DNA from 2 places in the Bacillus sp. Medicinal_06 genome. Region 1 is predicted to be linked to the other one. Evidence: riboswitches for the same ligand, from Rfam matches in the RefSeq annotation. Region 1 holds a riboswitch; the other holds the start of a gene.
The links. A riboswitch is a leader RNA that binds a small molecule or an ion and turns the genes downstream of it on or off. The one in region 1 is predicted to bind S-adenosylmethionine.
Positions count from the first base shown of each region.

Region 2: another riboswitch for S-adenosylmethionine. It lies ahead of AC1M36_RS14675 (YezD family protein); the one in region 1 lies ahead of AC1M36_RS23475 (peptide ABC transporter substrate-binding protein).

Region 1 covers NZ_JBWYHD010000013.1:60,989-67,226, forward strand. Annotated here, with positions in the region: gene modB (molybdate ABC transporter permease subunit) at 2-676, shown strand; gene AC1M36_RS23455 (GRP family sugar transporter) at 1,190-2,041, shown strand; gene pnuC (nicotinamide riboside transporter PnuC) at 2,103-2,765, opposite strand; gene proC (pyrroline-5-carboxylate reductase) at 2,985-3,788, shown strand; gene AC1M36_RS23470 (aldo/keto reductase) at 3,790-4,623, shown strand; SAM riboswitch class I at 4,792-4,896, shown strand; gene AC1M36_RS23475 (peptide ABC transporter substrate-binding protein) at 5,034-6,238, shown strand, end outside.
Region 2 covers NZ_JBWYHD010000005.1:336,644-342,881, forward strand. Annotated here, with positions in the region: gene AC1M36_RS14650 (DUF3906 family protein) at 19-231, opposite strand; gene AC1M36_RS14655 (nitrite/sulfite reductase) at 243-1,865, opposite strand; gene cysC (adenylyl-sulfate kinase) at 1,877-2,470, opposite strand; gene sat (sulfate adenylyltransferase) at 2,483-3,619, opposite strand; gene AC1M36_RS14670 (phosphoadenylyl-sulfate reductase) at 3,665-4,369, opposite strand; gene AC1M36_RS14675 (YezD family protein) at 4,455-4,598, opposite strand; SAM riboswitch class I at 4,669-4,776, opposite strand; gene lysA (diaminopimelate decarboxylase) at 4,892-6,208, opposite strand.

The DNA of each region.
Region 1 (6,238 bases):
TATGACATTTGATACACTTTGGTCGCCTGTTTTTCTTTCCTTACGAGTAGCTGCACTTGCCACCATTATTGTTATGATTTTCGGCACAGTTATCGGACGAGTATTAGCTCGCTCCTCATGGCGTTATAAAGTGTTATTAGAAACTATTTTTCTGTTACCGATGGTACTTCCGCCAACTGTTATTGGGTTCTTTCTCATTATTATTTTTGGGAATAACAGCCCTGTTGGAAAGTGGATTGAATCATTATTTCAACAATCGATTATGTTTACATCGTGGGCTGCTGTCATCGCTTCAACAGTCGTTTCATTCCCACTGATGTATCAATCGGCAAAGACAGGATTTTCTATTGCAAACAAGCAAATTGAAGATGGTGCCCGCGATCTTGGAGCAAGTGAATATCAAGTCTTTTTACACGTCACACTACCACTTGCATTTCCTGCGCTATTTAGCGGAATGATTTTAAGCTTTGTACGCGCACTTGGTGAGTTTGGAGCAACACTTATGTTTGCTGGTAACATTCCGGGCAAAACCCAAACGATTCCAACGGCTATTTATATGGCAATTGATGCAAGTAATATGAACCTTGCTTGGACACTCGTTATCATAACAGTCAGTATGTCACTCATATTTTTATTGTGCATTCAGCTGATCAATAAAAAAATTACTACTTCTTAAAGCAGCTTTCGACAAAAGCTGCTTTTTATTTCCCGAAAAATAAATTGTTTTGTAGAATAATGAAAGATTTATCTTACAAAAATGTAATCTTACTGTAAGATAATTCGATAGTTACTATTGAGCATATTTCATATAATTAAGTCATAAAGTAAAGCTGATGGAAATGAGGTTGTCCCCCCTCTTCCCATTCGTTAAAAAGAGCTAATTAACTTTATTTCCCCAACCCCCTTTATAAAAAGGCCTCAAATTGAGGTCTTTTTTATTTTGAAGAAGTGACAGAATCTTAGAATATATAAAAATATACATTCTATTTGAATTTACTTTCTAAAACAGGTACTTTCCTGTTATTATATGGAGGTGTTTGAAAAAATGAAGAAATGAAAACGCATTTATATCGTAAATTCTTCATCCTGTTTTAGCGATCGGTAATCTTCTACTTTCTCAGTGGGGAATTACCGATCGTTAGAACGAAATTTAATTATATTGATATAGAAAAACGAAGGGAGTCTTGTAATGGACATTTTATTAGCGCTTCTTCCTGCAATTGCATGGGGAAATATCTTATTAGTAAGCGTAAAAATGGGCGGTGGTGCATATAGCCAAACGGTAGGTATGACAATCGGTGCTCTATTCTTCGCAACAATTATGTATGTATTTACTCAACCTGCTTTAACAATGACAATCTTAATTGTTGGATTTATTTCAGGTTTATTCTGGGCTTTAGGACAAGTAAACCAATTAAAAACAGTTGAAAAACTAGGTGTTTCAACAACTGTAACGATTTCTACTGGTATGCAACTTGTTGCAACTTCTATCTTTGGCGTTATCGCTTTTCGTGAGTGGACTACTACTACTACGATTATTCTGGGAACGATTGCAATCCTTTTAATTGTAGTCGGTGTTGTCTTCACTTCATTAGATGATAAAGAAAATGCACAGCCACCAGGACAATTGAAAAAAGGACTTTTAACTTTAATTGTTTCTACATTCGGCTACCTTGTATATGTAATTATTATTCGTTGGTACAATATCGATGGTTGGTCTGCTATTTTACCGCAAGCAGTCGGTATGTTTGTTGGAGCAGTTGTATTGACATCTAAACATAAACCATTTAACAAATATGCAATTCGTAATGCTTTATCTGGCCTACTTTGGGGAACAGGTAACTTATTCTTACTTCTTTCTTTACCAAGAGTTGGAGTAGCAACAAGTTTCCCATTATCTCAAACTGGTATCGTTATCTCTACATTCGGTGCAATTGTCTTCTTAGGCGAAAAGAAAACAAAGCGTCAAATGGTATTTATTGCACTAGGTAGTGTTCTAATTATCGGCGGTGCTGTTTTACTTGGTATGACAAAAGCATAATTGCACAAGCTATAAATCAAACCCTCGAAGCATATCTGCTTCGAGGGTTTTCTATTAACTATTAAAATAGATTTCTAAGCGAATGATTCACGTAATCTCTTTTTTCATAGTTCGCTTTCCATTCTAATAGTCCATCTATACATAAAAATAAATTAATTAGAGCAAGAATTAACATCACATATAAACCTGTCGAAATGTATATGGCAATACTTACAACATTATATAAGATCCATAAATGCCAGTTCTCTAAAATCTTTCTACTAAGCATAAACTGAGCCACAAGTCCTAACACTGCATTTAAAGCATCTAAATACGGGTTTGTCGACTCTAAATAACGAATTTGATAATACCCCCATCCAATCCAAGCAACTAGAATCAAAATGATATAACCAATCCACCCTTTCAAATCTAAGCGAACGGTTGGTTTCACGTCTCCCTCTCCACTACGTGCAATCCAATAATACCAACCATATACATTAAATATGAATTGGAACGCTGCTAATATGGCCATTGCATATAACTCCTGTGTAATAAAAATGTATAGAAAAGATGCAACTGTAATCATCCCAAATAAAAAATTCCATACCTTTTCTCGAGCTAGTAACCAAACATTTATAATCCCCATAACAGATGCAAAAATTTCAATATAGCTCGACTGAATATACATACCTACTAGCATACAAATAATACTAGAGATAATTAAAAAAACTGGATGTCTAACCATAAGCCTCTCTCCCCAAATATTTTATGATTTCTCTACACACATTATAAAGAAAGCGCCTATTTATATCCATATTTTTCTAATTATCTTTTTTCTTATTATACAGTTACATTACATGTATTCCCTCATTGCTAATTTATATAAGTCATTTCTTTTTACAAAAATCTCTCAAAGATGTTATCGTTTTTTATAACATATTCTAGGTATGGAGGAATAAAGGATATGCCAAAGAAACATAGAATTTTATTTATTGGTGCCGGTCGTATGGCAGAAGCAATCTTTGCCGGACTTCTCAAAACAAGTAAAGAGCACATCGAAGAAATTGTTGTATCCAATCGAAGTAACATAGAAAAACTTAAGCAACTAGGGGAAAAATATGACATTTCAATTACAAATGATTGGAAAGAGCACATTAAAAATGCAGACACCATTGTTTTAGCCATGCCACCAGCTGCACATGAGCAATTATTAGCGGAGTTATCGCCTCTTCTAACCAATCAGTTTGTTGTAACAGTTGCTGCCGGAATTGGTCCATCTTATTTAGAAGAAAAACTCCCTCAAGGTACACCTGTTGCCTGGATTATGCCCAATACAGCTGCAACAATTGGGAAGTCTATTTCTCTATATACAATGGGACATTTCGTAAATAAAGAACATCAAGAAACACTGCAACTACTTTTAAAAGGGATTGGTACAGCACAGCTATGCACAGAAGAAGAGGTACATCAGCTTACCGCTGTAACTGGAAGTGCCCCAGCATTCCTTTACCACTTTACTGAAGGATTAATTGAAGCAACGAAAAGCTATGGAATCGATGAAGCAACCGCAAAACACCTTGTCATTCAAATGATTACTGGTTCTGCCGCTATGCTAGAACAAGAACAAGATCCAACTATGCTTCGTGAACAAGTGACTACACCAGGTGGCTCAACTGCAGAAGGTTTAAAAGTTTTATATGAATATAATTTTTCAAAGATGATTCACCAAGCAATTGAAGCAACAAATAAAAAAGCTAGGGGGAATTAATATGACAGTAACAAGCTTACAAGATTGCACAACATTACATAATGGTGTAAAAATGCCTTGGTTTGGTTTAGGCGTTTTTAAAGTTGAAGATGGTACACAGGTAATCGATTCTGTAAAAGTTGCTATTAAAAATGGATACCGCAGTATCGATACAGCTGCAGTATATAAAAATGAAGAAGGCGTTGGCCAAGCAATTCGCGAATGCGGAATTCCTCGTGAAGAATTATTTATCACATCAAAAGTATGGAACAGTGATCAAGGCTATGAATCAACATTACAAGCCTTCGAAACAACATTACAAAAATTAGGTTTAGAATACTTAGATCTATACTTAGTACACTGGCCTGTAAAAGGAAAATACACAGAAACATGGAAAGCATTAGAGAAACTTTATAAAGAAGGCCGTGTTCGTGCTATCGGCGTTAGCAATTTCCAAATCCATCACTTACAAGATGTTCTAGAAATCGCTGAAATGAAACCGATGATTAATCAAGTTGAATATCACCCACGCTTAACGCAAGAAGAACTTCACTCTTTCTGTAAAGAGCATACTATTCAACTAGAAGCTTGGTCACCATTAATGCAAGGCCAATTACTCGACCATCCAGTATTGCAAGAAATTGCTACAAAATATAACAAATCAACAGCACAAATCATTTTACGCTGGGATCTGCAAAATGGTGTGGTTACCATTCCTAAATCAGTTAAAGAGCATCGCATTGTCGAAAATGCAAGCATCTTTGATTTTGAATTGAGCGCTGAAGATATGAAAGCAATTCAGTCATTAAATGAAAATCACCGTGTTGGCCCAGACCCTGATAATTTTGATTTTTAAGAGAAAAGTCACTGTGTAATTGCACAGTGACTCTTATTTTTATATTGCACTTATAAAAAACTGAAAATTTAAACTATATTCCATTTTATTGACAGTTCATTTGTCCGGGTGTAAGATTTTGAATAATCAAAGAAACAAAAAAATTAATACAAATCATTATGTTTACTCATTGTATCAAGAGAGGTGGAGGGACTGGCCCTTTGAAACCTCGGCAGCAGGTTCACTTTGAATACTGTGCCACTTCCTGCAAGCATTATGCTTGAAAGATAGAATGAGGGACTTCGTTTATATACATGGTGCATGCCTTGTAAACAAAACTCCCTCTTTCTCTATATGAAAAGAGGGAGTTTTTCTTTCCCTCACAAATTGTTCATCAACTAATAAACAAACAATTTAAGGAGGAATTTTACATGAAAAAGAAATTTGTACCTGCTGTCGCATCTGTTTTAGGAGCAAGTCTTTTATTAACAGGTTGCGGTAGCTATAAAGACGAAGCAAGTGAAGCAAAAGCAAAGGATAAAGCCCCTGATAAACAAGTATTGAACTTGGCCACTGGTACAGAAATCCGTACAATGGATACTGCTCGCGCCACAGATACTGACTCTGGCCAAGTAATGAGAAACGTATTTGAAGGTTTATATAACCTAGGTGAAGGAAACAAGCCTGTTCCTGGTGTAGCAAAGTCTCATGCGGTTAATCCTGATAAAACAAAATATACGTTCCATTTACGAGATTCAAAATGGTCAAACGGTACTCCTGTGACAGCAAAAGATTTTGTCTTTGCTTGGCAACGTGCCGTTGATCCAGCGACTGCTTCTGAATACGCATTTCTATTCTTTGATATAAAAAATGCGAAAAAGATTAATAATAAAGAACTTCCGGCTGACCAGCTCGGTGTAAAAGCAATCGATGACCACACCTTTGAAGTTGAATTAGAGCGCCCTGTTCCCTACTTTATTAGTTTAACGGCATTTCCAACATTCTTACCAATTAATGAAGCATTCTTCAAATCACAAGGTGATAAATATGCTTTAGAAGATAACACGATTCTTTATAATGGTGCCTTTACATTAAGTGATTGGAAACATGAACAAAGCTTTAAGTTCAAGAAGAATACCAACTATTGGGATAAGGATAATGTGAAACTTGAAGAAATTAATTTTAATGTCGTCAAGGATCATTCAACAGCTGTTAATTTATATGAATCAAAACAAATTGATCGACTTACTTTAACATCTGATCTTGTTGATAAATATCGCAAAGATAGTAACTTTAAAGAACGACCAGATGTCGGGGTACAATTTGTACGTATGAACCAGAAAAATAAAACGTTACAAAATATAAATGTTCGTCAAGCAATCGATAAATCGATAGATAAGAAAGCATTTGTAAATGTGCTTTTAAATGATGGCTCTCTACCCTCCTATTCTCTAGTGCCAAAAAATTTCGCCAAAGGGCCAAATGGAAAAGACTTCCGTGAAGAGAATGGTAATTTAACAAAAGAAAACACAAAAGAAGCGCAACAGTTTTGGAAACAAGCAAAACAAGAATTAGGATCTGACAAAATTTCAATTGAATTATTAACAAGTGATGGCTCTCTACCTAGAAAAACAGG
Region 2 (6,238 bases), on a different contig from region 1:
AATCGATGTCATTTTGTATTACAATGTCTCCTGCTCATGAATAACAAATGCTGCACCTTTGCGAATCTTCTTTTTTTCATGCAGAGAGATTTCCTTCACTTCTGGCAGCGGTAAAAAATACTTCTCTAATTCTACCTCAACAAGTCTAAATGCCTGTTCCTCACTTTGTGCGACAACTACTACAGGAACAACACCATTTGCCAACACTGCTTCAAAACGATATAAATCCATATTGTTCCCTCCTAAGATGCAATCACTTCTTCTAAAATTGTATTTAACGCGGATTGTAAATTTTCTACTCCAACGCGTTCTGTAAACTCATAAAAAGTTTCAGCTGGCAGTTTATGTTCTTTAAAGTATGTTAAAAACGATACAAGAACATCTGGAAGGTCTTCCCCATCAATCTTTCCTTTTAATTTTTGGTTATAAACACCACCCTCTAGTAAGGTACCACCTACATAAATTTCAAACGCTTCAACAATTCCTTTTTCTTTCGTCTTCAATTTCACACCTTGTAACCCGATATCGGCAATCTGCCTTTGACCACATGAATTCGGGCATCCCGTCATATGAATCCGAACCGGCACATCAAGTACAAGTTGTGTATCTAAATAGTCGGCAATATTTCGTAAGCGTGCTTTCGTTTCTACCAATGCAAGATTACAATACTCAATTCCCGTACAAGAAACTGCATATCCAATGAATGATTTTGGTTTTGCTGAAATCGATTCAAACAATGGTTCTTGTAAAAGTGCCTCAACGTTTCCTTCGGGAACATTGGGAATAATAAAATTTTGCGAATTACATGTGCGAATCTCACCATTTCCGTACTGCTTCGCAATTCTAGCAATTTCAAACAACTCCTCAGAATGCAAGCGACCAACAGGTACGTTAAAACCAACGTATGATAAATCACCTTGTTTTTGTTTATGAACACCGTAGAAATAACCTGCATTCCACCCTTTTAAAGCATCGTTTCCTTTATCGTGTAAAGGCTCTGTATATTCTAATAATTTTTCTTTGAATTTTTCCGCACCCCAATCAGCAACTAAAAATTTCAAACGTGCTAAATGTCGCTTTTCACGATATCCGAAATCACGGAAGACTGTAGCAATTGCAATCGCTACCGACTTCACTTGCTCAGGAAGGATGAATAAATCTAACTCCTGAGCTAAATACGGACGGGCAGATAATCCCCCGCCTACTCGTAAATGAAAGCCTTCCACTATTTTTCCATCAATCTCTTTTGTAGCTGGAGTAAAAGCAGCACAATTAATTTCAGCATTTGCTGCATTATATACATTTGTACTAATTGACATTTTAAACTTTCGAGGCAAATTCGAAAATTCTTCATTATGTTGGAAGAACTCATATACCTCTTTTACAATTGGTGCTGTATCAAATAATTCATCACCATCAATACCAGCAAGAGGATTCCCAATAATATTTCTTGTAATATCACCACAAGCTCCTGCTGTTGATAATCCCACTTTTTCTAAACGATTAAAAATATCTGGTATTTGACCAATTTCAAGCCAATGGAATTGAATCGCCTGTCTTGTAGTAATATCAAGAACATCACGACCATAATCTTCTGCAATAGAAGCCAATACTTCAACTTGTTCATTCGTTAAAATACCAGAAGGAATATTTACACGCATCATGAAATACCCTGCTTCTTTTGGGCGCTGTAAATATAAACCTGCCCATTTAAAAGAATCCCATTCTTCTTTCGGAATAGAATCAAACCCATTTTCAGCATAATACGGGATAGCTTTAAAAATTTCTAAACCGTCTTTTTCTAATTTCTTTTTCTCTGTAGCATTTAACTTTTCATTGTTTGCCCACACTTTTTCATAACTCATTTTTATTCCCCCTATATAAAGCTACGCTCTTGTAAGTAACCGATAATTTGTTCTGCACATTGTTCGATTGAATAAAGATGTGTTTCTACTACCACTTCTGCCTCTACAGGTTCTTCATACGGCGAGTCAATACCAGTAAATTGCTTAATATCGCCTTGTCTCGCTTTTTTATAAAGTCCTTTCGGATCACGTTTCTCACATTCTTCTATTGGACACTTTACAAACACTTCAATAAACTCATCTTTTTTGAGAATATCTCTTACTTGCTGGCGATCCACTCGAAATGGAGAAATAAATGCTGTTAGTACAATTGTCCCTTGATCTACAAATAACTTCGCCACTTCACCAATCCGGCGAATATTTTCTGTCCGATCTCTTTCGGAAAATCCTAAATCTTTATTCAAACCATGACGAATATTATCGCCATCTAGTACATAATTCCCAATATTTTTTTCGAACAATTTCCTAGCAACCGCATTTGCTACTGTTGATTTTCCAGAAGCTGATAACCCTGTGAACCAAAGTACAAAGCTGTGGTGACCACTTTTCTTTCGTCTTTCTTCTTTTGAAACAGATGCTGTATGCCAAGTTATATTTACGCCCATCTTACTCTCTCCTTATTTTGTTACGACTTCTTTTTGTAAACCACGAATTAATATTTCTACAACTTCTTTACGGCTAAATGTACTTGGTGGTATCTCTCCATTTCGCAACATTTCTCTTACTTTTGTTCCCGATAAAATAACATGCTCTTCTTTACTATGCGGACATGTTTTCGTAGAAGCCATCGCTTCACATTTTTTACAGTAAAAGCTATGCTCAAAAAAGAGCGGTGTAATCCCTAACTCTTCTACTGTAAAGTTCACAAAAATCTCTTGCGCTTCGTACGTACCGTAATAATTTCCTACCCCAGCATGATCACGCCCCACGATGAAATGTGTACAGCCAAAGTTTTTTCTAACCAGTGCGTGAAATATCGCTTCACGTGGCCCTGCATAACGCATTGCTGCCGGAAAAACACTTAAAAAGACACGATCGCTCGGATAATAATTTTTCAAAAGCACTTCATAACTTTCCATACGCACATCAGCCGGAATATCGTCTGATTTCGTTTCACCGACAAGTGGATTTAAAAATAAACCGTCTACAATTTCCAGTGCAGACTTTTGAATATATTCATGCGCACGATGAACAGGATTTCTCGTTTGAAACCCCACTACCGTTTTCCAGCCGCGTTTTGCAAACTCTGCACGCGTTTCGCTTGGATCTAAATGATAAGAAGCAAACTTATCATTTTCAAAGCGCTTTACAAGCGTGATTGCTCCTCCAACATAAATATTCGGTCTATCATATAATTTTTTCACACCTGGATGGGCAATATCAGTCGTTTTATAAACAAGCAATGCTTCTTTCTCTTTATCCGGTGTAAAAATATTTTCTATTTGAATAACACCATACGTGATTCCTTCTTTAACAAGACGAACCTCTTCACCAATTTTTAATTGTTTCGCCCTTTCTTCCGTTATTGGTAGTGTAATAGGGATACTCCATACATCACCGTTTACTAAACGCATTTTTTCTACTACAGATTGATAGTCCTCTTTCCCTAAAAAGCCAGTAAGCGGGCTATAACCACCTATCGCAAGAAGCTCTAAATCACTTAACGCAATTTTGTCTAATTCAATTTCTTTTGTAATTCCCTTTATTTCATACGTTTCATCAACGCGATTTACTAATATATTTGTTTTACTCATTTCCTTGTACGCCTCTTTCATATATATTTAAAATCAATCCAGTTCTTATTGGTAATGAAGGCCACATTCCGTTTTCATCTTTCCAGCCCACCGTCCGTCCCTTGAATCTTCTCCATCTCCTACAGGCAACGTACATTTTTCACACCCTATACTTGGATAACCAATGTCGTGCAATGGATTATAAGGCAAATTATGCTTATATACGTAGCGCCACACTTCCTTCCACGTCCAATGAATGAGCGGACAAATTTTAATAGATTTAAAACGATGGTCTTGATTGATAAACTTTGTATATTTCCGCGTTTCAGACTGTTCCCTCCTTAGCCCTGATATCCACGCTTTTCCACCCGATAAAGATTCTTCAAGGGGTAAGATTTTCCTTAATTTACAACAGAGATTTGGATTATGCTCCCACAAATTATTCCCATGCTTCTTTGCTTGTTCTTCAAGTGTGAGCGAAGGTTGCTTTTCAATAATTTCGAAACCCGGAAACCTTTCACGCACTCGTTTAATTAAATCGTATGTTTCTTGAAAATGAACGTTTGTATCTAAAAATACAACTTTAGCAGATGGATTTACTTGGTTTATTAAATGCAATAAAACCATACCTTCCACACCAAAGCTACACGCGTATACAATTTCACCCTTATAATGGTTATAAGCCCACTCTAATACTTGCAGTGCTCCTTTTGTTTCACCTTCTTCAGAAAAAGAAATGAAGTCCTCTTTCCATGTTTCATACGTCAGCATGTTTTTTCCCCCTGTAACGCAAAAAGGCGGTTTTAACCTAATACAATAGGTTAAAACCGCCTCTAGTTTTTCTAGTCAGCGCTTTTTACTTTAAGCGTACTTTTTCACTTTTTTCAAGCTGAATCACTTTTCCATCTTGCACAACAATTGTAATAGAACCATATTTCATATCCGCAAGCATCGTTTGAATCTTTTCAGCTACTTCGTCAAAATGTCCACGCACTCCCACGAACAGCCCCCCTTTTTATTCATAAAAAAAATCTTTCCCATTTCGAAAAGACTGTTCGGTAATATATTTTACCTTATCTTTCAAAATGGATGCCATTTTGCTGGACTTAGCACCTTGCTCCCATAAGCAGGTTGCTGAGCTTCGTAGGGCCAGTTCCCTCCGCTTCTCTTGATAAGCTTTGTATTTGTATTTTATCATAATTCTGATTTTTTTCAATCCTAGTTTTCCGATATATTTTATATTTTTTATTTTTTTAAAGGAGTTGCCCAGTTCGAACAACTCCTTTTTATTGATTACACAAGCTCTTTTATGCGTATGCGATCGTTCCCAATTATATTTTCATATGTTTCGCGTTCGACAACAACTTGTGACGCCCCGCCTTTTGCAAATACTACAGCCGGTCTGCGAATGCGATTGTAATTATTCGCCATAGAATATCCATATGCTCCTGTACAAGAGATTGCTAACAAATCTCCAGAAGTAACTTGTGGCAGTTCTATATCCCAAATAAGCATATCCCCACTCTCACAACACTTTCCAGCAATTGATACAATCTCTTCGGCATTTTCTCTTCCTCTATTGGCAAGCATTGCCTCATAACGTGCTCCATATAAAGCTGGTCTTAAGTTGTCCGTCATTCCTCCATCAACTGACACATATTTACGAATACCTGGAATATCTTTTACAGCTCCTACTGTATAAATTGTTGTTCCTGCATCTCCGACAATACTACGCCCTGGTTCAATCCAAATTTCAGGGAGTGGATAATTCTTTCTTGTAAATTGTTCCCTCACTGCATTCGTTACAGCATGCACATACGTTTCAAGCGTAAGCGGTGTATCAGACTCTGTGTAGCGAATTCCAAATCCTCCACCAACATTTAATACAGTTACTACATAGCCTGTTTGCTTTCTGATTTCTTCTAAAAAGTTCCGTAATACTTCAATTGCCCGAACAAATCCTGCTGTTTCAAAAATTTGCGATCCAATATGCGAATGAATACCTAACACGTTATAATTTGATTTCTCTAGTGCTACTTGAATCGCCTGCATTGCCTGACCAGTAGAAACTCCAAAACCAAATTTCGAATCATCTTGCCCTGTTGTAATATATTCATGAGTATGCGCCTCTACTCCAGGTGTAACTCGAATTAATATATTTACAATTTTTCCATACCGCTCTGCTAAGTCATGTAATATTTCCATTTCCAAGAAATTATCTACTACAAAACAGCCAATACCTGCTCGCAGCGCCATTATAATCTCTTCTTCCGTCTTATTATTACCATGAAAATGAATACGTGATGCTGGAAAACCAGCTTGTAAAGCAGTATATAATTCGCCCCCGGAAACAACATCTAAAGACATATTTTCTTCACGAGCTACTCGGCACATCTCCATGCACAAGAACGCCTTACTTGCATATGCTACTTGGTAAGAGAACCCACTTTCCTGGAATGCACGATGAAATGCGCGACATTTTTCACGAATAGCAGCCTCATCGTATACATAAAGCGGTGTTCCATATTGTTTTGCTAGCTGCGTTGTATCGCATCCTCCAATTTCTAAGTGTCCTTGGTCATTGATTCGGCTTGTGCCGTGTAAATACATTTGAATTCCTCCCTTATTTCCTCTAAAACT